2 regions of the Shewanella psychrotolerans genome follow, and region 1 is predicted to be linked to the other one. Evidence: predicted binding sites of a transcription regulator. Region 1 holds the regulator's gene; the other holds the start of a gene.
What was found. Region 1 encodes FliA, which starts transcription of late flagellar genes. Its sites were predicted from a motif close to CTAAAGNTNNNNNNNNNNNNGCCGATA; they were not measured.
Positions count from the first base shown of each region.

Region 2: a site for FliA is predicted at 3,512-3,538, ahead of K0I62_RS10610 (VC2046/SO_2500 family protein). Genes of this name have one in related genera too.

Region 1 is NZ_CP080419.1:2,907,354-2,919,692, forward strand. It holds gene K0I62_RS12860 (chemotaxis protein CheW) at 1-275, opposite strand, end outside; gene K0I62_RS12865 (chemotaxis protein CheW) at 283-1,311, opposite strand; gene K0I62_RS12870 (ParA family protein) at 1,295-2,086, opposite strand; gene K0I62_RS12875 (hypothetical protein) at 2,126-2,725, opposite strand; gene K0I62_RS12880 (protein-glutamate methylesterase/protein-glutamine glutaminase) at 2,718-3,824, opposite strand; gene K0I62_RS12885 (chemotaxis protein CheA) at 3,922-6,105, opposite strand; gene K0I62_RS12890 (protein phosphatase CheZ) at 6,121-6,858, opposite strand; gene cheY (chemotaxis response regulator CheY) at 6,872-7,255, opposite strand; gene K0I62_RS12900 (RNA polymerase sigma factor FliA) at 7,298-8,017, opposite strand; gene K0I62_RS12905 (MinD/ParA family protein) at 8,010-8,891, opposite strand; gene flhF (flagellar biosynthesis GTPase FlhF) at 8,896-10,287, opposite strand; gene flhA (flagellar biosynthesis protein FlhA) at 10,299-12,339, opposite strand, start outside.
Region 2 is NZ_CP080419.1:2,406,379-2,418,717, forward strand. It holds gene K0I62_RS10595 (YchJ family protein) at 1-218, shown strand, start outside; gene K0I62_RS10600 (putative bifunctional diguanylate cyclase/phosphodiesterase) at 283-2,463, opposite strand; gene K0I62_RS10605 (DUF406 family protein) at 2,626-2,913, opposite strand; gene K0I62_RS10610 (VC2046/SO_2500 family protein) at 2,989-3,477, opposite strand; tRNA gene K0I62_RS10615 (tRNA-Tyr) at 3,603-3,687, shown strand; tRNA gene K0I62_RS10620 (tRNA-Tyr) at 3,719-3,803, shown strand; tRNA gene K0I62_RS10625 (tRNA-Tyr) at 3,868-3,952, shown strand; gene K0I62_RS10630 (PLP-dependent cysteine synthase family protein) at 4,313-5,374, shown strand; gene queE (7-carboxy-7-deazaguanine synthase QueE) at 5,454-6,122, opposite strand; gene queC (7-cyano-7-deazaguanine synthase QueC) at 6,311-6,994, shown strand; gene rrtA (rhombosortase) at 6,988-7,572, shown strand; gene uvrB (excinuclease ABC subunit UvrB) at 7,772-9,790, opposite strand; tRNA gene K0I62_RS10655 (tRNA-Asn) at 10,549-10,624, shown strand; tRNA gene K0I62_RS10660 (tRNA-Asn) at 10,685-10,760, shown strand; tRNA gene K0I62_RS10665 (tRNA-Asn) at 10,786-10,861, shown strand; tRNA gene K0I62_RS10670 (tRNA-Asn) at 10,893-10,968, shown strand; tRNA gene K0I62_RS10675 (tRNA-Asn) at 11,009-11,084, shown strand; gene K0I62_RS10680 (EAL domain-containing protein) at 11,199-12,339, shown strand, end outside.

The DNA.
Region 1 (12,339 bases):
ATCACTATTCGTGTAGAATCATCAACATCAGAAGATGCTAAACCAAAACGAGAACGTGTATCAATTACTGTAACAACATTACCCCGTAGGTTGATGATCCCTAAAACATAATGGGGTGCACCTGGTACTGGAGCGATTTCGGTATAACGTAGAACCTCCTGAACCTGCATTACATTAATGCCATAGGTTTCATTATCTAAACGAAACGTTACCCATTGCAACACTTCATCGTCTTTACTCGCAGCTACTGCCGCAACGTTTTTTGCATCTGCCATAAAAACCTCAGTCAATAGAGTCCTGACTACCTAATCCTAAATTTAATAACTCGATCAATGCTTGCACGTGAAGTATGCCGCACATCTGTTGTTTTACCACCCCAGCGAGCCAAGGACGTTTTCCCGCTTTGGTGCGCCAGTTAACCTCTGATTTTACAATTTTTACTGAATTAACCAAGGATTCACAAGCCAATCCCCAATTACTATCCTCTAACAATACAATATATTGGTAATCAACGGATTGCGCCAGTTTATCGTCATATTTTTCAGGCATTACCCAAGCACAAGTATCGACAATGTTAAGTTGTGAATCTCTATGAGTCTGAACACCATGATACCAAGCAGGCCGACCCATAATGTGATTAACGCGCTCTAACTTTACAATTCCACCTAAATTCACCAACGGCACTGCCAATGTCAAGCCAGCAACCTTGAAAAACAACACCTGAAACTCTTCATCTAATGTATCAATAAGCCCCTCGGTCACACCAGGTGGCGTTGCACCTGTTTGCGTTTGAAGCTTAACATCAGTTTTTAACTCAGAATGATCGATATCTTGACTATCAACTTTAATACTAGCTGAAGTTTTAATCTTTTCATTAATTTGAACATCGGCAACAGCTTGTTTTGTTGTTGAAATCACAACTTTTTCGTCAGAAACCGACGTTACCCTCGCAGCGCTGTCAATAATCTCTTTGGTTTCAACTACCGTCTTGGACTCAATGGTTAAGGGCGCGGCTTCGGTAACCGGTGCTAAAAGCTGTTCTAACGCACTCTTATTAAGTTGATGCTCTACTTGATGCTTCGCCAGTGGCGGTAAATTTACGGTTGATTTAACCGTCGGTTGCATTTGCGTCTTTGGCGCTTCATCGACGGCAAACCGACTCTCGCCACCATCAACTTGTATATTTACAGCATTTGATGATAATCGATCCGATTGAGTGGCTGTCGCTACGCGCTTTTCATCTTCAGCAACTGGCTCAGATAACAACAACGCGAAATAATCAAAAACCGCTTCATCAACTGAGTTTGACATGAGCAAACTCCTTGGAAAGCAAGTAATCTAATAACCGATCATAAGCTTTGACGCCCCGAGTATTACCCGCATAATGCGACGCAGGTAAATGAGCTAAACTCGCATCTCTAAATTTTGTGTCGACAGGGATAACATCGGGCCACAAAACATCACCATAATCTTCGCTTAATTGAGTCAGTGCCGAAGGTGACGCTTTTGTTCTTCTATCATACATAGTAGGAATAATCGTATAACTGTATGTCGTATTTTTTGAACGCCCCATTAACGTCATGGTCTTGACCATTCGATCCAACCCCTTAATGGCTAAAAACTCTGTTTGCACAGGCACTATGATATGCTGACTGGCTGCTAATGCATTAACCATTAACACCCCAAGCACAGGAGGACAGTCAATGAGAGCAATATCATAATCGGCTTCTAATAGGGAGAGTAGTTTCTTCAAGATCAAGCCCATCCCACCTTGGTGACCAAGGGAGCGATCTAAGGTCGCCAATGCCATTGTTGCAGGAAGCAGATCAATCCCCTCAACTTTTGTCGGCACTATATGAGTTAATACAGTATCGCGAGTAAATGATTTATGGCTTAAAAAAAGGTCGTAAAGGGAAACAGGAACTTCTTCTGAATCGATCCCAAGGTAATAACCTAACGATGCATGAGGATCGGTATCAATCATTAATACACGCTTACCTCGTTTGGCGAGAGCCCCGGCCAAACTTGCAACCGTCGTGGTTTTGCCTACGCCACCTTTTTGGTTTGCTATGGTCCAGATCTTCAACAAAAACCCCTTAAATAGTCCAACCTATCGCTTATCATTCTAATTATCTTCGCGTGTTGTCACTCTAATGCCACCATGAGGTAGGCTAATAACTTTAACACCATCTTTATCTTCAGACAGCTTAATTAGTTCTATCTTGCTAAGCTCATCGATTTTTACGCCGTCAGCAGCTGATTCCGACAGCACTGTTTGGGCATTATTTGCCATATCGTCGCCAACAGAGGCTCTCATAGGGATAACAACATCACTTACATCTTGTTTAGCCTCTGATGTGGCACTACTGATGTCACCGTTTGTTGCAACTCTAAGATTTTCACCTGTATCGCTTTCTAGTGTTGGTTCATCGCTATCCACACCAGGCCCTATTTCAACACTCGTTCGCACGCCGGGTTTTGCTTGTTTAATTAAGCTCTGGGTGACCTCTGGATTTTTCGCCATCCAATCAGCTAAAGCCTGTGCTTGAGCATCAGGTACCATCAACAAGACTTGACTCTTTTCTAACTGATCAATTCTAGCTTCAAGTAAACTATTTTTATGGCGCATATCCAGATAAAGAGAACCGGTGACAATAGTTGATATGAGCAGCAAAAAAAGCAACAACACCATATAAATGCTGTTACTTTTATCGACGCTAGCCACGACCGCTCTCTCTAATAATTGCCTCAGCCATATCATCCAGCGCAATGGACTGGCTCGATAAGCCTGCCGAAGCCACAGCTTGAGGCATGCCATAAACAACGCAACTGGCTTCATCTTGAGCCCAAATCGTTGCACCGGCCGCTTTTAACATTCTAGCGCCTTCGCGTCCATCAGCCCCCATCCCGGTAAGCACAACGGCTAAAGTATCACCACCGACCAATTTTGACGCCGACGCAAAGGTGATATCAACACAGGGCTTATAATTCATATCTGAAGTGCCTGGAATAATCTTAATCCTTCCATACGCTCCGCCGCGCTCAAGCATCATCTGCATCCCACCTGGCGCTAAATATGCGCAACCAGATCGTAATTGATCGCCATTTTGCGCCTCTTTCACATCAATAGCACACAAACCATTGAGACGAGCAGCGAAGGCGGGAGTAAATGCGGCTGGCATATGCTGAATCAAAAGTATCGGGTGCGGATAATTAGCGGGAAGCTTAGTCAATATCTTTTGTAGTGCAACGGGCCCTCCAGTTGAGGTCCCGATAAGGAGCATTTTGTAGCTTTTTCCACTCGCCCGTTGCGGAGGGGCGCTTCTAACTGGTTGCCTAACAGGTTGAGAAATCTCTCTTGCTGGTTGAGTCGCTGTACGGCTATTTGTTAAAGGCTGAGTTCTTGGGGTAATGGGTCTATAGACTCGACGACGACCTAAGGCTTTTATACGCTGCTGCAATAATACAATCGCATCATCTTTATTGGTGGCAATATCTTCGAAGCGTTTAGGTAAAAAATCCAACGCCCCCGCTTCTAACGCATCCAGTGTGGCTTTAGCACCGTCATGAGTCAATGAGGAAAACATCAATATCGGAGTAGGACATTTAGCCATGATCTCGCGCACGGCAGTAATACCGTCCATCACAGGCATTTCAATATCCATAGTGATAACCTGTGGCCTTAATTGCTGTGCAAGTTTTACCGCTTCAGCTCCGTTTGTTGCTGTACCAATGACCTCTAAATCAGGATCTTTGGCAACGATTTCACTAACTCTTCGACGAAAAAAACTCGAATCGTCAACTACTAATACTTTAATGGCCATTCAATTTCCTATCGACAGCAAAATATCATTATAAACAGAGCGTGGTGCCAACTTGACACACACGCTCAGCTGTCATGCAACTATATTTTAAAAGCGACTATCTCTTATTCTTAGCGTAGTGCTTTAACAAACCAGGGACATCTAATATTAGTGCTATACCACCATCAGACGTGATGGTCGCCCCGGCCATACCTGGAGTTCCATGAAGCAATCTACCAAGTGGTTTAATCACAACTTCTTCTTGTCCAATTAATGAATCAACCACAAAGCCGATCTGCATCGTACCAAGTTGAACAATGACAACATGTCCATGTTTTTTGTCACCATGCTTAAAGCTAACAACTTTTCGGCTTAACCAATACTCAAGGTAGAATAGAGGCACCGCTTTATCTCGGACGATGACCGTAAGCTGGCCATCAACAATGTTGGTTTTAGTTAAATCAAGATGGAAGATTTCACTCACACTCGACAATGGCAAAGCAAATACTTGCTTGGCAACCTCAACCATCAAAGTAGGCATAATCGCCAAGGTTAACGGTACTTTAATTTCTAAAATGGTTCCCTTACCTTTAAGGGAATCGATATGCACGGTACCGTTGAGCTGAGTAATACGGGTTTTCACCACGTCCATACCAACACCCCGTCCCGATATATCAGAAATTTCTACTTTGGTTGAAAACCCAGGAGCAAAGATTAAGTTATAAGCTTCGCTATCAGACATACGAGCGGCCGCATCTTCATCGAGAACGCCACGGCTTATCGCTATTTGTTTCAGCTTATCAGGATCCATCCCTGCACCATCATCCTCAATTTTTAACAGGATGTGGTCGCCCTCTTGGCTGGCAGATAACGTAATGGTACCTGTACGTGATTTGCCATTAGCCTCTCGCTCATCGGGCATCTCAATACCATGATCGACCGAGTTACGCACCAAGTGAACTAATGGATCGGCTAATGCTTCAACTAAATTTTTATCTAGATCGGTATCTTCACCGATCATCCTCAGATCGATCTCTTTGTTGAGACTTCGAGCCAAATCACGAACAACCCGAGGAAAACGTCCAAATACTTTTTTGATAGGCTGCATGCGCGTTTTCATCACCGCGCCTTGCAAATCCGCAGTGACTAAATCAAGGTTCGCCAACGCTTTGGACATATCTTCGTCATCACGAGAAATACCAAGGCTCAGTAAACGATTACGAACCAATACCAACTCTCCGACCATATTCATGATCTGATCTAACCTAGAAGTATCAACCCTAACGGTCGTTTCGGCTTGCGGCATATTGGCCGCCGGAGGTTTAGCAGCAGCCTTTTCTTTAACGACTGACGGTGCTTTAACTACAGGGGCTGCAACCTGAGCTTTAGGTGTAACTGGTACCGCTGGCTTATCAGCACTCGAAGGCGTTGCAGGAGCTTTTATTCCTGGCCCCGCTCCAGAGCCATGCAGCTCATCGAGTAGCTTTTCAAACTCATCATCACTTATTTCATCGGCATCTACTGGAGGTGCCGTGGGTTCTGGAACACTTGCAACCGGAGCGACTGGCGTTGTTGCAGCCTTAAAAGAGCCTGAACCATGAAGCTCATCGAGTAAGGATTCAAATTCATCATCAGTGATGTCGTCGCTGTTACTCGTCGAAACGCTGCTACTATCGTTCTCTGCAATAGAGGGACCTTTACCCGTTCCATGCAACGCATCAAGTAACGCTTCGAACTCGGACTCATCGATATCATCAATATCGCCTTCACCGCTAATTGAAGTCACGACAGGCGCATCAACCTCATCGAAAAGTTCGACACTTACATCTGGCTCAGGATCATCAAAAAGCTCAACTCCTGAGTCTTCAACGGCAGGAGGCTCTGTTGATTCACCGATTTCAGACGGTAAAGCGGCACCAGAACTCAATAACTTTAAGTTTGCTAGTAAATCCTCATCCGCAGGGCTTTGCTGCTGACCGGCCTGAGTTTCGGCAAACATTGAATTAATCGCATCAACCGCTTGTAAAATAATATCCATAAGCTCTGCCGTAACGCTTCGCTTACCGGTTCGCAAAAGGTCAAACGTGTTCTCTGCCTCATGGCAGACATCAACCATAGGGCTAAGGCTTAGGAAGCCGGCACCACCTTTTACGGTATGGAAACCACGAAAAATGGCATTGAGCAGTTCAGTATCATCTGGATTATTTTCCAGCATAACAAGCTGTTCAGATAAGAGTTCGAGTATTTCACCCGCCTCAATCAAAAAGTCCTGCAGTATCTCTTCATCAACATCAAAGGACATTAATATGACTCCTACTTAGAAACCCAGACTCGACAGTAAGTCATCGACTTCATCTTGTCCCGTCACGACATCATCACGCAATTCTGCGTTCATAATAGGACCTTCTGCTTCTACGTTTTTGTTTTTATTAACGGGCTTTTCTGATGCGGGTTGCTCACCAAACACCGTTAACATAGAAACTAAATTATTCTCAACCTCACGCACTAACTCAATGACTCGACGGATCATCTGCCCGGTAAGATCTTGGAAATCTTGTGCTAACAATATGTTATTTAACAATTCTCTTAAGCGGTTTGAATCCGATTCACTTCGTTCAATAAATTGCTGCACATCATGACAAAGGGTTTTGAACTCATGAAGTTCAAGATCTCGCTTCATTAGTCTTTCCCAAGATGGCTTAACGGCTTTTACATTCTGAGTTAAGGCATCTGCAAGGGGCAGAGACTCTTCTACAGCATCCATCGTCTTATTAGCTGCTTGTTCTGTCATGTCGATAACATAATTTAGACGTTCTTTCGCGTCTGGAATCTCACTATTTGCGAGTTCGACCAGACGGTCATCAACCTGAAAATCCACAATAGCGCTATGAAGTTGACGCGTTAAACGCCCTACTTCATCAAACAGCTCTTTTTGGATTGGACTAGCTATCTCTTTAATTATCTCATCAGCCTGCGCCTGTTCATTGGCTTCTAGCAACTCAACAAGTTGCTTAGCCTGCGCTAAACTAATCAGCCCTGAAGTATCTGCCTGCATAGCTAAACCTTGATTAACCGAGTCGTTCGAAAATTTTGTCTAACTTCTCTTTCAATGTCGCTGCAGTAAAAGGTTTCACGACATAACCATTAACACCGGCCTGCGCCGCGGCAATGATCTGTTCCCTTTTTGCTTCCGCAGTTACCATCAATACTGGAATATGTTTGAGGTCATCGTCAGCACGAATTGCCTTCAACAAATCAATCCCTTGCATACCGGGCATATTCCAATCGGTAACGACAAAGTCAAAATCACCTTTTTGTAGCATAGGCAATGCCGTCGAACCGTCATCTGCTTCCTGAGTGTTGTTAAAACCCAAGTCTCTTAACAAGTTCTTGATGATACGCCTCATTGTTGAAAAATCGTCAACGACGAGAATCTTCATATTCTTGTCCAAGGTTTCCTCCGCGGAGCTGCTTTTATATTGCTCATGTAATCGTTATATTTGGGTCCAGTGCTTAAGTTTAGCTTTAAGTCTTAGCATTGCCTGACTGAGTATCTGGCTAACACGAGACTCACTAACATCAAGAACCGCACCAATTTCTTTTAAATTTAACGCTTCGTCATAATATAACGACAAAACTAAACCATCTCTTTCTGGTAACAATTTGATGGCTTCAACCAAGGCTGCGTGAAATTGATCTTCAGCTAATGCCTCAAAAGCATCATCTTGATGTCCATCGTCTTGACTAACTACATCGACCGATACACCAAGATCTTCAATTCCAACTACTTTTCCAACTGATACATCATTAAGAATATGATGGTACTCATCGAGTGACATATCAAGTCGATCTGCAATTTCATTATCTTTTGCATCTCGTCCTAGCTCTTGTTCAAGCTCGTCAATGACTTGGGCAACTCGCCTTTGGTTTCGATGAACAGAGCGAGGAACCCAGTCTCCACGCCGAATTTCATCAAGCATGGAGCCTCTAATTCGAATGCCAGCAAAGGTTTCAAACTTAGCTCCTTTACTACCATCAAATTTAGTTGACGCCTCTAACAATCCCATCATACCAGCTTGAATTAAATCATCTAATTGAACAGAAGCTGGCAAACGGGCTAATAAATGGTGAGCAATCCTTTTAACCAACGGTGCATACTGTTCAACGATAGACGTTTTATTATCTAAACAAGTATACGCAGCGGCTTTACTCACTCGCTCGATCCTCTTGATATTCAGGACGTTGCACTAGACGCTCAACAAAGAACTCTAAGTGCCCACCAGGCTGTTGTGGTATGGGCCAACTAATAATCTTATTAGCTAACCCGTGATATGCAATTGATGCAGGCGATTTAGGAAACGCTTCTACTATCAATTTTTGTTTACGAACAGATTTACGAAGATTTTCGTCAAATGGAATCGTCGCTACCAACTCTAACGCTACATCGAGGAAACGATCCGTTACTTTGCTAAGTTTAGCAAATAACTCCATACCTTCCCGCAAACTTCTAACCATATTGGCAACTATTTTAAATCTAAACACGCCGTGTTCTCGACTTAAAATTTTAATTAGCGCATAAGCATCGGTAATAGAGGTAGGCTCATCGCACACGACAATCAACACATCTTGCGCTGCGCGTGAAAAGCTCAACACCATATCTGAAATCCCTGCGGCTGTATCAACGACTAAGATATCAAATTGAGTCCGCATCTCGCTAAAGGCGCGAATAAGGCCAGCGTGTTGCGCTTGCGTCAACTCGACCATCGCTTGCGTGCCTGAAGTCGCAGGAATAATTCCTATTCCTTTAGGACCTCGAACGATAATATCATCGAGATCGGCATCACCGGAAAGAACATGAGACAGATTACGTTCGGCCCTTAAGCCTAACATCACGTCAACATTCGCCAAGCCAAGGTCAGCATCGAGAACAAGCACACGCTTGCCTTTCTCTGCTAACGAGACCGCAGTGTTGATGGATACGCTAGTTTTACCTACGCCACCTTTACCACCCGTTACGGCGATTACTTTTACTTTTTCGTTATATGGTTGATTCATCATACGTAAACCGCTTGCTTGATCCCGACTCATTGTTTTACTCAAATGCGTAGGCCTGCTCATGAGACCTTTCAATATTTCTGATTGGTTGCTCTTTCTTATCTAGTACTGAAAGCGCTTGGTTTGCCAATGCTAGTGTATCTGCAACCTGCATATCTTCTGGAACTCTTTGTCCATCAGTAACATAACTTAATGGTAACCCACTTTGGATCAATACACTTAACGCTGGAGCTAATGCGACAGACTCATCCAGCTTGGTTAATATCGCTCCCGATAGCGGTATTCTAGTGAACTGTTTTACTGAATCTTCAAGCACCCTTCTTTGACTTGTAGATGACAGTACCAGATAACTGCGTATAGGTAATCTGCTATTTGCAGTTAAATTATCTAGTTGCTGAAACAATCGCACATCTCGCTGTCCCATTCCTGCCGTATCTATCAATACTAGCTTGCGATTACGAAACTGATAAAGTATTTGTTCCAACTCATTTAAATCATGAGCCTGCTTTACAGGACACCCCATTATTTTGCCATAGGTTGCCAGTTGCTCAAAGGCTCCAATGCGATAATGATCGGTTGTTATCAATGCAACTTGATCTGAACCATGATGTGCAGCGAATCTTGCGGCTAATTTTGCGACACTTGTCGTTTTTCCAACACCTGTTGGACCAACAAACGCAACCACGCCCCCTTGACGAACAATATCATCCCCTTGATTGTCTAACATGTTTGCTAGACTTCTTGGTAATGTTTTGATTAATTCTGCGGGTGGGTAATGCTCACTTAAATTTGAAAGCTTACTGGCGACTTCGGGTGAAAACTCAGCATCAAGCAAGCGACTCTCTAACATGGCACCGACAGGATCGAGACGACTCTTCTGCTCAGTGATAAGAGAGGTCACTTGATGAGTCAGCAAGTTACGCAAAGAGGCCAACTCTTCGCGCATTGAGTCTAATTCGGCACTGACTGGTGCTGATTTTTCTTTCTTATGATTATAGTTAGACTTGGCTTCATCGAGACGAGGCATCTTAGGTTCATCGTGAGGTGCTTGTAACCCTTTTGCCCATGCAGGCATATCGAACTCTTCATTACTGCGATTTATCTGTTGATTAACGCGACTTTGTTGACGCTCAAGCAAAGCTTGTAATGAATCCGCTACCGGTGCAGATTGTTTTTTTGACTCCGCTTTTATCGGTTGACGGCCGATAGACACTTTTTCTTCTGCAAGATCTAAAAACGTTGAGGCAGCATTATTCGAGGAAGGTTTAGTTGCCGCTGACTTGGGTTCGTCATAATCAACTGCCGCAACAATTTCGATGCCACCAGTGACTTTTTTGTTAGACATAATGACCGCATCTGAACCTAAAACTTCTTTTACTTGGGCCAGAGCCGAGCGCATATCTTTTGCTAAAAAACGTTTAATTTTCACCTAAATACCCTCTACTGGCCTACCGCAGAAACGATACGGATTTGTTTTTCATCAGGTACCTCTTGGTAAGAGATCACCCGTAAATTTGGAATGGTATGTTTAACAAATCGAGACAGTGTCGAACGTAACATACCAGAGGTCAGTAATATCGCTGGCTGACCCACCATCTCTTGGCGTTGGGATGCATCAAGTAACGACTTTTGCATCCGTTCAGCGAGACTAGGTTCAATATTTGGCCCTTCGCCTCCCGTAGCCTGCATTGACTGATGCAACATCTGTTCCAGTTCTGGCGCCAAAGTAATGACAGGAATTTCCAGCTCCGGCCCGCTTATTTCTTGCACTATCATGCGTTTTAAGGCAATACGTACTGCAGCAGTCAAAACTTCAGTGTCATTACTCTTAGGACCGTACTCTAATAGGGTTTGCACTATGGTCTTAAGGTCGCGTATAGATACCCCTTCATTAAGCAGGTTCTGCATCACTTTCACCACAGTGCCAAGCGGCATCACATCTGGAATGAAGCCTGCCACTAGCTTAGGAGAATGTTTAGCTAGCATATCCATAAGCTGTTGAACCTCTTCATAACCAAGTAGTTTAGATGCATTATTGGTCAGCAGTTGGCTCAAATGTGTTGCAACGACAGTGGCGGCATCGACAACGGTATAGCCTAAGGTTTGCGCATGTTCTCTAAGCTCTGGCGCAATCCAAACCGCCTCTAAACCAAATGCTGGGTCAGTTGTTTCAACACCATCGAGTTTACCGTAGACTTGGCCAGGATTAATCGCTAGCTCACAATCATGACGAATTTCTGCTTCACCCGATGCAACACCCATTAACGAAATACGGTAAGTATTTGGTGACAAATCTAAGTTGTCGCGAATATGTACCGCAGGAACCAAGAAACCCAGTTCCTGAGACAGCTTTTTACGTACCCCTTTAATACGGCCTAACAACTCTCCACCTTGGCCTTTATCTACCAGTGGAATCAGCCGATAACCCACCTCTAAACCTATGGTATCGACATGCTGTACATCGTCCCAACTAAGCTCTTTTGGTTTGGCATCACCAGCAGGCGTGGGTGATGTTTTAGCGAGCTCTAACGCTCGTTGACGGTCTTTATTTTGCTTGTTATGAATAAAATACGCACCACCTGCCGTTGCTAGACCAAAGGTTAGAAATGCAAAGTGCGGCATGCCTGGCACAATCCCCATAATAAGCAAAACACCGGCGGCAATAGATAGTGACTTTGGATTATCAAACATTTGGCTCATCACCATCTGTCCCATATCGCCAGATTCATTCTGCCGAGTGACCATCAAGGCCGCTGCAATTGACAGCAGTAGCCCAGGGATCTGCGCAACAAGGCCATCACCAATCGTCAATAGGGTATAAATTTCTACCGCTGTCGAAAAATCCAACCCATGTTGGGCCATACCGATAACAAAGCCACCTAAGATATTGATAACCAAAATCATGATACCGGCGATAGCATCACCCTTAACAAACTTAGAAGCACCGTCCATTGCGCCATAAAAATCGGCTTCTTTAGTCACCTCAGCCCGGCGAATACGAGCTTGATCTTGATTAAGTACCCCAGCGTTTAAATCGGCATCAATTGCCATTTGCTTACCAGGCATAGCATCCAAGGTAAAACGCGCACTCACTTCCGAGATACGTCCTGCCCCCTTTGTGACGACAGCAAAGTTAATGATGATCAAAATCAAGAACACGACCAGACCCACAGCATAGTTGCCGCCAATCACCACAGAGCCAAACGCCTCAATCACTTTACCCGCAGCATCACCACCATTATGGCCTTCAAGCAGTACAATTCGAGTCGAGGCGACGTTGAGCGCTAAACGCAGCAGGGTAGCGACTAAGAGCACGGTAGGAAATGCAGCAAAATCGAGGGGACGATCAGAATAGATAGCAACCAGTAACACCACCAGTGCTAGCGCAATATTGAATGAAAATAAAATATCGAGTAAAAATGCCGGCATTGGCAAAATGATCATGGCAAGCGCAGCCAATACTAATACGGGTGTGCCGACA
Region 2 (12,339 bases), 500 kb from region 1:
ATAATTGTGACATTGAGGGAAATACAAGTTCTGTAGAGTTTCATGCATGGTACAACGAAGGCGGAATTGAAGCGATTCATGAAATCTCACAATTTGTGAAACAAGGCGATAGATGGCTATATACCACAGGGGAACAACTAAAAACGGTTATGCCTAAGCGCAATGACCCTTGCATCTGCAACAGCGGTAAGAAATTTAAACAATGCTGTTCTAAATAGAACTAATTAATAGTCGTTAGGCACAAAAACTAATTAGTATCAAAACAATGCTAAACGACCGCAACTAAGAGACCGACAGTAACGTATCGGTAAGTTGGACATTCACTTTTAAAAATCGCTCAAATTCAGCTTCTCTTAACGCAGGACTGTATAGAAATCCTTGTGCATGATGACATCTTAATTTAGTAAGAAACTGCTCTTGTTCAATCGTTTCGACGCCTTCTGCGGTCAAAGAGATATTTAATGCCGAAGCCATTGCTATGATTGCGCTAACTATCTCTCGACTCTCGTGGCTCACACTCAGGTCGGAAATAAATGATCGATCAATTTTTAATTTTGAAATAGGAAACTGCTTAAGATAACGCATAGAGCTATAACCTGTGCCAAAATCGTCAATGGCTAAACCAACACCCAACTCAGCTAACTCCTTACATAAATTGGTCGCATAAATAATATCTTCCATCAGTTCCGTTTCGGTGATCTCAATGATAAGAGTGCGTGGTTTTATCCGGTAGCGAGTTACCAACTGCCAAACTTGATCATACAAACTTGTATTAAAAAACTGCTGAGCAGCAACGTTAACATGCATGGACAGATTCATATTATGGTGCTGCCACAGGTTTAACTGCCTACATGCGGTCTCCAATACCCATTCGCCAATCGCCCCAATCATTCCCGTTTGCTCGGCAATGTCGATAAAGGCTGCTGGATAAAGCACCCCACGTTTAGGGTGGTGCCAACGAATAAGCGCTTCAGCACCAATATATCGCTGTGTATTAAGATCTCTTAATGGTTGATAATAAAGTTCAAACTCACGATTCTTTAATGCTGATTGTAAATCGCGCTCAATCTGTGCACCTTCTTTAAATGTATTAAGTAAAGCATTGTTAAAAAGCTGAATAGCATCACCTTGCTTGCGTTTAGCGTACTGCACTGCAATATCGGCGCAAGTTAATGCTGAAAACATCTCTTCAAGGGAATCGATCTCAACAATCGATAAGGCAGGCTTTGCGTCAAATGCTTCGCGTCCGATGGTCACGGGAAGTGTCAATTGATGATATAAACGTTTAATAAGGTAATCGAGATGCTTACTGTCTTCTAAACCATCAACAACAACCGCAAATTCGTCACTACCAACACGAGCGACAAGCTCTGCTTGATTAATACTGGCAAAATGACGCAAACGCCGCGCAACCTCAACCAATAAACGATCCCCTTTTTCATGGCCATAGGTGTCATTAAAGCGTTTAAAACCCATCAGATCTATTAACATTAAATGGCCAGTCGTTCGACGTTCAAGAGCCTTATTGAAGAAACTGCGATTATACAAACCAGTAAGCGAACATCGCCACGCTAAGCGCTCGAGCTCATTTTTATGTTCTAGCTCATCAGAGCTATCCTCAGCGGTAATTAATGCGTAATAATTCCCTCTTTGGGTAGTGAAAGGATTCACCGAATAACGCACCCAATAGCTACTGCCATCGGAACGAGTGAGCTTAGTATCACCTTTTGCGATTCTGCCTCGCTTAACATCGGTTAACACCGAATGAGCTTGATCGGGAGACTGTTTGAAAAAATCGAGGCTATAAATTGGGCATCCCAATATTTTCTGTTTCGGGGTACCAGACATTGAATGATAAGCGCTGTTTACATACTCGATGATATCGGTATGTAAATTGACAACCATGCTCACCTGCTCTGAATGCTCAATCGCTTTTAAAAAAAGACTCAAACGTTCATCGGTTTCGTAAGCGCGTTGAGTCGCTAATGTCAATGCGAGCTGATCTGCAACTTGAGCTACGATATCAAGCTCACTCTCAGACCACGACCTTGGCGTGCTCGACTCTAGAAACAGCACGCCCTCAAGGTGTCCATTAATACGAATAGCGACATCGAGAGAACTGTTTATCTGCTTGGGGTAGAAATAGCACTCAAAAAGCGCTTTAACGCGAATATCTTCATTGACATCTGCAACATCAATTATCCGATGTTGTTTTAGGTCTGTTAGGTATTGAGAGCAAAATCGCGGTTTGGGACGAATAACATCGATGGCGTTTCCCGAATGGGCAACCTGTTCAATTGTATTGGCATCGATAGACAAAATACACACACCAACATAGTCGACAACAAGCTCCTCACTCAGCAAATTTATCGCTAGCGTGGCAGTCTCATTGAATTTTCCTTCTTGCTTCTCTACCGAATTAACGATCGACTCTAGCAAGTGTTGATATTTGCGTTTTACCATAAATCCCTACAACCAACAGCCTAAAAGTCGCTGTCGAGGTAAAAACGCTCTAAAACAGAGCATTTAATATGTTTATCCACACATTTTTTGTTTTAAATAAGTGGCTATCGGCAATTCTATAGGAATAATTAACTGATTAGCAACAAGTTTAACGCGATAAGATCACAGGTTGTTTTGTAACTGAAAAATCATTTTTTCTGCGCTAAATGCAAATGTTAACGATAATTGCTGGCCATCCACTATATCGACAATTTCAGCTTGAACAGCATCAAACCTTACCTTGGCTGCATTAGCTAATGATTCGACCTCAGCAAGAGCATCCGCGCCATGTTTCTCTATCACGAGCACAGTATCGTGTTCATCTATGACAGCACCGATATCAGCGTAACTGCCGCAATCTGTACATGTATCATTCACCAGTGCTGATTGCCCTTTTTCAATATTTTTCATAATTCACAACTGCCTTGTATTCAAAAACGGTAATTATAGTGACTTTAATATTTTAGTTCGAGATGTAGCTCTAAACTATGCCAAAATCTCTGCCATTGCGCGCTGAGCAACCAATTGGTCGCCAAAGTGTAAATAGTCACCGATCATCGCTTGAGGTTCAATCAGGCCTCGATAACGAGATCGTGTCACCTGATCGCAATTAGCAAGCACTTTACTCATCTCAAGTGAATCACTTCCCCTTATCACTAAGGCTTCGGGTTTTAGGTACTGGTGTAGATGAAAATTAGTCAGGCCTGCCGAGTGAAACTGAGGACTATTATCAACAACGGCCTCTTCCACCATATTGGCAACTAAGGGCTGCTCCTCCGCAAGTTCAAATTTATCTCTTAACTGGCATTTGCTCTCTTCCGTCGGTGATTGAAGATGAAACTGCGCCATATCACGCGCATCAATCGATAACATAGCCAACAACAAGCCAAACTCTCCCCGTCTGTCTGAAGTGACAGCTTGGTTAAGTCGGGTGCCTAAATTGGCTTCATTGATTAATAACTGATTGGTTCGCATAAAAAAACAACAATAAAACAACTCGTTGTAATTTAATCGACCGCTTGAAGCATAACTTTAATAAAAAGTTCAATAATGCTCTTTACAGCGGCCGAGTTTGTGACTACTATTGCCGCCGCAATTGAGGAGGGGTTCCCGAGTGGCCAAAGGGATCAGACTGTAAATCTGACGGCTCAGCCTTCGAAGGTTCGAATCCTTCTCCCTCCACCATTTGCGCACAATTTGATAAAGAAATATTTGTGGAGGGGTTCCCGAGTGGCCAAAGGGATCAGACTGTAAATCTGACGGCTCAGCCTTCGAAGGTTCGAATCCTTCTCCCTCCACCATCTTTATTTCTTAATTAAATAGTGACATGTTGTAAAAGCTGTAAAATGTAAAAGTGACATATGTGGAGGGGTTCCCGAGTGGCCAAAGGGATCAGACTGTAAATCTGACGGCTCAGCCTTCGAAGGTTCGAATCCTTCTCCCTCCACCATCTCACATAACGTCTCTATTCCACCCAACACCATTTTATATAGCACCACTTCATAATCCCGCTGCACTGCTGGTGCAACACCTTAGTCCCCAAAGTAATCTCATGCTCAGGTTTGATCTCTGAAGTATCAAATTCCGCTATTTGGGCCTTACACTTAACTTTATGCTGGTTTGCCAAACTCGTCAGCACTCTAGTAAAATTTTATGCCCACCTCATATTCGCTTTTAAAACCATCAATCAATATTTCGTACGACTTCCGTTAGCATTTATAGTTATAATTCATCGCTAAATTTTATATCACTACTGAAGGCAGGCATCTCATCTGTAATGGCTTGTCTGGGACCAATAACAGGAGAGCGAATGGAACGTTTATGGGTTAACCAAGCCATCGAAAAAATTGAAGCCGATTATCAACGCAGCGCCGACACCCATTTAATTAAACTCGATATACCTTGTTTAAAAGATATTGATATTTATCTCAAAGATGAGAGTACCCACCCTACCGGCAGTCTCAAACATCGTTTAGCACGCTCACTCTTCCTATATGCACTCTGTAACGGATGGGTCAAACAGGGGACTCCTATTATTGAGTCCTCATCAGGCAGTACGGCAGTATCAGAAGCCTACTTCGCTCGTCTCTTAGGTCTGCCCTTTATTGCCGTAATGCCAAAGACAACAGCTAAAAAGAAAATTCAGCAAATAGAATTTTATGGGGGTGAATGCCATTTCGTCGACCACTCCAGCGAGATCTACGCCGAATCCCAACGACTGGCCGACGAACTGTCAGGTCACTATATGGATCAATTCACCTATGCCGAACGCGCAACAGATTGGCGAGGCAATAATAATATTGCCAATTCGATATTTGACCAGATGAAACGGGAACCGCACCCAGTTCCAAGCTGGATTGTGATGAGTCCTGGCACAGGAGGCACCTCCGCTACCATAGGTAGATATATCCGTTATCAACGAGAAGAAACCAAATTATGCGTCGTCGATCCAGAGAACTCGGTTTTCTACGATTATTATCACAGTCTAGATCCAAGCGTCACCTGTTGTAATGGTAGTAAAATTGAAGGAATTGGTCGTCCAAGAGCAGAACCCTCATTTATCGCAGGCGTTGTCGACCATATGGTAAAAGTTGAAGATGCTGCCTCGATCGCGACTATCTATTGGCTGGAGCAGCTTATCGGGCGTAAAGCGGGTCCTTCTACTGGCACCAATCTCTATGGTGCCTTGCAATTGGCAACCCAAATGCAGCAAGAGAACCAAAAAGGTTCAATAGTGACCTTACTCTGTGATGGCGGTGAACGTTACCTAGATACCTATTATGATGAGGTGTGGATTAACGACAATATCGGTGATATTGGTAAATATCAAACAAGACTTGAACGCTTTAATCAGACGGGTCTACTAGATTAACAAACACAGCTATTGGAAATAGTGATTAGCAATAAGGGCTAAAAACACAACAGCCCTTATGCTTATCACTCACCAAAATCTAATCGATATTGAGGTATTTGTGAGTTTGAATAGATAAACGCCAATTACGCGCAATACACACTTTCATCGCCAGCTCTGTTGCTCTAGGCTTTTGGCTTATTGGTTGTAAACAGATGGTCTTACCAAGGGTATCAATGCCCTCTAGTAATTGATCTAATTCATCAATATGCATCTGCTTTGCAACGGGATGCTTAATCTCATCGGCGCGAACCAGTGACGGCTCCAGCACCTTATAACCGCCTTTCATATTCACTTTTGGTGACACTGTTACCCAGGTTCGTGGATCACATAACACCTCGAATGTGCCACTTGTTTCTATTTGACATTGATAACCCTGCTCAGACAGTGCTTGAGTCAGTGGACGTAGATCATAAATGCACGGTTCTCCGCCGGTGATCACAATATGTTTTGCGGTAAATCCTTTAGCCACTAATTGCGCGATCAGCTCCTTAGCGTCTAGCTCAGACCAACGACCTATTTCACCATCGATTTGGATAACAAGATCGGGATCGACTCGATTTTCAGTTAGCGTTTCCCAAGTATGCTTGGTATCGCACCAAGAGCAACCAACTGGACATCCCTGTAAACGTACGAAAATAGCAGGCACGCCAGTGTAGACGCCCTCACCTTGTATGGTTTCAAACACTTCATTCACGGGATACTTCATGGTTAACCTCATCGCTGTGGGTCGGCTTTTATAGAAGATTTTGACGCTACAAGCAAGTATAACTCCATTATTTGCAGCCACTTTATTGCTAATGGAAACTTTTGGATATGAATGTGCGTAGTAAGATGATTTGCAACCTTGCTATGGTCAGTTAAACTAACGCCAAATTCCATACTTAATAAATCACTATGTCTAAAGCGGTCGTTGTTTTTAGTGGAGGCCAAGACTCCACAACTTGTCTGATTCAAGCCCTAAATCAATATGATGAAGTGCACGCAATTACGTTCGATTATGGTCAACGCCATAGAGAAGAGATCGCAATAGCGCAGAACTTAGGCAAGCAGCTCGGTGTTGCTAGTCATAAGATACTCGATGTGACAGTACTCAATGAACTGGCGATTTCTGCATTAACACGCGATGCCATTGCCGTTTCAAATGAGTTAATGGAAAATGGCTTACCCAACACCTTTGTGCCTGGGCGTAACATCCTATTTCTGACCTTAGCGGGAATTTATGCCTATCAACTCGGTGCCGATACTGTGATAACAGGGGTCTGCGAGACCGATTTTTCTGGCTACCCAGATTGCCGCGATCAATTTATTAAAGCGATGCAATCGGCATTAGAACAAGGAATGGATCGACAATTAACGATTAAGACCCCATTAATGTGGCTCAATAAGGCGGAAACTTGGGCCTTGGCTGATAAATACCGCAGTTTAACCCTCGTTCGAGACCAAACGCTGACCTGCTACAACGGGATTGTAGGCGCAGGATGTGGCACCTGCCCAGCGTGTATCCTCAGAAGCAAGGGATTGCAAGAGTATCTCGACAACAAGACAAGCATCATGGCTGAGTTAAACCAAAAATGCTAAGTCACTTAAAATCAACGTCAAAGCCCTACGGCGTTGTATTAGCCATTACCATAGTCTGTGCCCTGTTTTACTTTATGGACTTTGACTCTCAGCTTGCCTATCGACGTTCATCAATTACTGGCGGCGAATGGTGGCGATTGCTTACCGGAAATTTGCTTCATACCAATCAATGGCATCTGTTAATGAATCTTGCAGGGCTTTGGGTGATCAGCTTTTTACACGAATGCCACTACAGGGCAACTAATTTTACGTTGCTATTTGCAATACTGTGCGTGTTGCAAGGCATTGGCCTCTATCTTTGTTTTCCTGCGTTGGGGGGCTATGTGGGGCTAAGTGGTATGTTACATGGCCTATTTACCTATGGCGCGCTTAAAGATATTCAAGCAGGAATGCGCTCTGGCTACTTGTTGTTTGCAGGGGTTTGCGCAAAAGTGGCTTATGAGCAAATCTATGGTGCCACTGAGCAAATTACTCAGCTAATTGGGGCTCGAGTGGCAACTGAAGCTCACCTTGTGGGTGTAGTGACAGGCATTTTGGTTTTTGTTACTTATAAAGTGATTAGAAAATTCATCAAATAACTAGCAAGATAAGTCTGATTGTTTTCTATATCGCGCTAGTCGATTGCATTTCAAACGTGTTTTTCATTGGAATACATTGGCTGAGCAAAGCCTGAGTCAAAGACTTAACTTTAGCGCTAGAGCTTTTGTTTTCTGCCCAAAGCCACCTACTTCAGCAGGTGGCTTCTTTCGTTAATCAGCTTAGCTAATGCACACCAGATCATGCCTTAATTAACGCCTCTCTTAAATTCAGCACCTGATCACGTAATGCCGCCGCCTGCTCAAACTCAAGATCTCTCGCGTGTTGATGCATACGTTTTTCTAATTCGTCAATTTGGTGACTCAAGCTAGCGGCGTCGCCAAGTTGATAGTTCGCCTTAGCCTCAGCGACTCTTTGATAACGAGGTAACACCTTCGCCGTATGTTCATTATGGCCGCCAATATCCATCACATCGGTGATTTTGTTCGACAATCCTTGAGGCGTAATGCCATTATTAAGATTATACTGGCGCTGTTTTTCTCGTCGCCAGTCAGTTTCATCGATGGCCTTGGCCATGGACTTAGTGATCTTATCGCCATATAAAATCACTTTACCGTTAACATTACGGGCGGCACGACCAATAGTCTGAATAAGGGATCGCTCTGAACGTAAGAACCCCTCTTTATCAGCATCTAAGATACACACAAGCGACACTTCAGGCATATCCAAGCCTTCCCTGAGCAAGTTAATACCGATCAAGACATCAAACACACCTAAACGAAGATCACGAATGATCTCAACCCGCTCTACGGTATCAATATCAGAATGCAAATATCTGACTTTAACGCCATGCTCATCAAGGTATTCCGACAGATCTTCGGCCATACGTTTGGTTAATGTCGTCACCAATACCCGCTCATTAACGGCAACTCGCTTACCCACCTCTGACAGCAAGTCGTCTACTTGTATCGAAACGGGCCGCACTTCAATCTCAGGATCAAGCAGCCCGGTTGGCCGCACTACTTGTTCGGCAATTTCCCCGTCGCTTTTATCTATCTCATATTGCGCCGGTGTCGCCGATACAAATACCGTCTGTGGCATTAAGGATTCAAACTCTTCAAATTTCAACGGACGATTATCTAGCGCTGACGGTAAGCGAAAACCATAATCGACTAAGTTTGTTTTACGAGAGCGATCACCTTTATACATGGCGCCAATTTGGGGCACGGTAACATGGGACTCATCGATAATAAGTAATCCATCGGCGGGGAGGTAATCGAGCAAGGTCGGTGGCCCCTCTCCTGGTCTCCTCCCTGAGAGATAGCGTGAATAGTTTTCTATCCCGGAGCAATAACCCAGCTCGGTCATCATCTCAATATCATACTGCACTCGCTCAGAGATGCGTTGGGCCTCGATAAGCTTATTATTATCTAATAGATACTTTTTACGTTCCCGCAGCTCCTGCTTAATCTCTTCGGTTGCCGCCAAAATCTTCTCTCGCGGCGTAACATAATGGGTCTTGGGATAAACAGTGGTACGGGCAATGCGCTGTAGAATATGCCCAGTTAATGGATCGAACAAACTTAATCGGTCGATCTCATCATCGAACAGCTCGATACGTATTGCATCTTTATCCGAATCCGCTGGGAAAATATCAATCACCTCTCCGCGCACCCGAAAAGTGCCGCGCTGCAGTTCAATATCATTACGGGTATATTGAAGTTCACTTAGGCGCTGCAATATTTCACGCTGCCCCATAAAGTCACCCAGACGAAGATGTAACAGCATCTTAAGGTACGAGTCAGGATCGCCAAGACCATAAATAGCCGAGACCGAAGCAATCAACACCACATCTTTACGCTCTAAAAGCGCTTTGGTCGCCGATAAACGCATCTGCTCTATGTGGGCATTAACCGATGCGTCCTTTTCAATAAAGGTGTTCGTTGACGGCACATAGGCTTCAGGCTGGTAGTAGTCGTAATAGGAGACAAAATACTCAACAGCGTTGTGAGGGAAAAACTCTTTCATCTCACCGTATAGTTGTGCCGCCAGGGTTTTATTAGGTGCCATGATAATCGTAGGCCGCTGTAATTGCTTAATTACATTGGCGACCGTAAACGTCTTACCCGATCCCGTTACCCCCAGCAGTGTCTGACAAGCCAAACCAGACTCTATGCCTTCCACCAACTTTTGAATAGCCGTCGGTTGATCTCCCGCGGGCTGATATCGCGAAACTAGCTGAAATGTCGAATCACTCAATGAAGCACTCCCAATAATGTAGCTGTGTATCTTAATCGACCTAAAGGCTTTCAACAAACCCAGATAGTATGAAATAGGTAAATCGTGGCGAACTAGCCTTAAAATTATTTGAGCGCTTTTACATAATTTAATATGTTTGTAATGAAACTTTAGTACAGAGACAAAATCTGTGCTCTCAGGTCGTTAATTGAACGAAAACCCAGCTAATTAGGCACTTTAATACACAAGATGAACCGCTAAATCTATTACATAATTGTAACGGTTGGGATACAAATTAAAACTGGCTATTGCTTTTTGTAAGTCATTGAAAATATGTGTCTATATCTCTAGCCCTAAAATATTGGCATTTTAAGTACAATCCCCAATCCACAAGGCTTTGCAAGCCAATATTTGCGCTAACCCACAGGTTTATCCACAGATTTAGTGGATAAGTCATGCAACCCTAGGTATTCCGTGGCTTTAAACGATTTTTGTTTATTAGTGCGTTCTGATGCAATAGATGTAATTTTACTACATTTGACAATCGAACAAATATAAAGCGTAAATAAATACACTTTATTCTTATATTCAACAGGCTCTTATCCCACCTAGCCTAAAATCCGCTGATAAGATAATCAAAATGAGCAAGAAGCGATCACGATGAGCATTAGATGAGCACTTAACCGCATAATTACATTTTTTTTTCTAACCTGAGTTGACTCATGTGTAAGAGCGCTTTAATATGCGCTCCGTCTTCAACGACGAGTTGCTTTAACGAATCCCCAGTAGTTCAGTCGGTAGAACGGCGGACTGTTAATCCGTATGTCACTGGTTCAAGTCCAGTCTGGGGAGCCAAAGCAATAAAGCGGAAGACAAAGTGTTAACGTAAGTTAGCATTTAAAACTAAAATTCGATTCCCCAGTAGTTCAGTCGGTAGAACGGCGGACTGTTAATCCGTATGTCACTGGTTCAAGTCCAGTCTGGGGAGCCAATTTTAGAATAATACTTTATAAGATTCCCCAGTAGTTCAGTCGGTAGAACGGCGGACTGTTAATCCGTATGTCACTGGTTCAAGTCCAGTCTGGGGAGCCACTTATAAATCTTATTGTTTGAAGTATTCGATTCCCCAGTAGTTCAGTCGGTAGAACGGCGGACTGTTAATCCGTATGTCACTGGTTCAAGTCCAGTCTGGGGAGCCACTTCAACAAGATTTAAGCTATACCATATCATTTTGAGTATTCCCCAGTAGTTCAGTCGGTAGAACGGCGGACTGTTAATCCGTATGTCACTGGTTCAAGTCCAGTCTGGGGAGCCACTCAACAATTAAACCTACCTAAGAATAAAATTTCGCTTTATTACATAATCAGTTACACTAGCGGCATCATAATTATTTATAATTAGCTTGCACAATGTAGTGGATACACTTTTTATGAGCATTGCGAAAATATTTCATTTAGTTCTTCTCATCATATTCGGCAGTTTATCGTTCATAAGTTTTAACTATGAGTATGATAAAGCATCAAAATTAGCCGATGAAGCACTGCAACAATACCTCAATAGCCCTATCTGGAAAACAACGCTACCCGTCGATGGAAAGTCGCTATTTACAACTTTAAATAGTCAATATCCCTTTTATTTTTTTCAATATACTCACGGGCAAGATGGCACATTAAACTATACCGAGGGACAATTACTGCCAGACAATGACGATACTATTGCGGCATTATTTACCCAAGGCTTAGGTGATACTCGGAGCTTAGCAGAAGGACGCCTGCAGGTAAAAATTGATGACTCAAAAATAACCAGCAAGGCCAAACAGGCATTCGTTAGCAATATAACGATTATTTGGTTGCTCTATCTCGTAATAGCAACAATATTTAGCCTATTGATGATGAGATTAAAACGCAGCATTGTTTATGCTAGTAGCTATATTGACGCCCTATCGGAACTTAAATTCGAAGCATTGGCGCATTCACGTTTTCGTGGAGAGCTCAAGCCAATTGGCGTAGCCTTAGATAAGGCCAGAGGCATACTGCATGACAAGTTTGAGGAAATGCGAAACCACAACCTGCAACTGAATAAAGAAGTATATCAAGATCCTGTAACGCTATTTAACACTCGCCCCAAATTTACTCAGAAACTAGACAGTCTCGCTAAGGCCGGAAAAGATAACTACGGCATAATGGCCATGATAAAGGCCACTGAACTCGCCAATATAAATCAATCTCAAGGCCGAGAAGCGGGTGACAATTATCTCGCAGGCATCGCCAGCTGTATCCGAAAAAGCATCGCCAATCAGCAACAAGCTGAATGCTTCAGAATATCTGCCAGTGATTTTGCCGTCTTTATTCCCAACTTACTCATTCACGACGTACACGGATTATTAAACGATCTAAAACATAATTTCGACGCTTTTCAAGAAACTATCGATATTGAGTCTGTGGCCTATACGGGGTTAGTACCATACAAACAGGGAAATGATGCCCTTTCACTGGTTTATTTAGGCGATGCTGCTGTCAGCATAGCTCAAACCATGGGGCCTAACACTTGTCACATCCAAGAAAAACTTA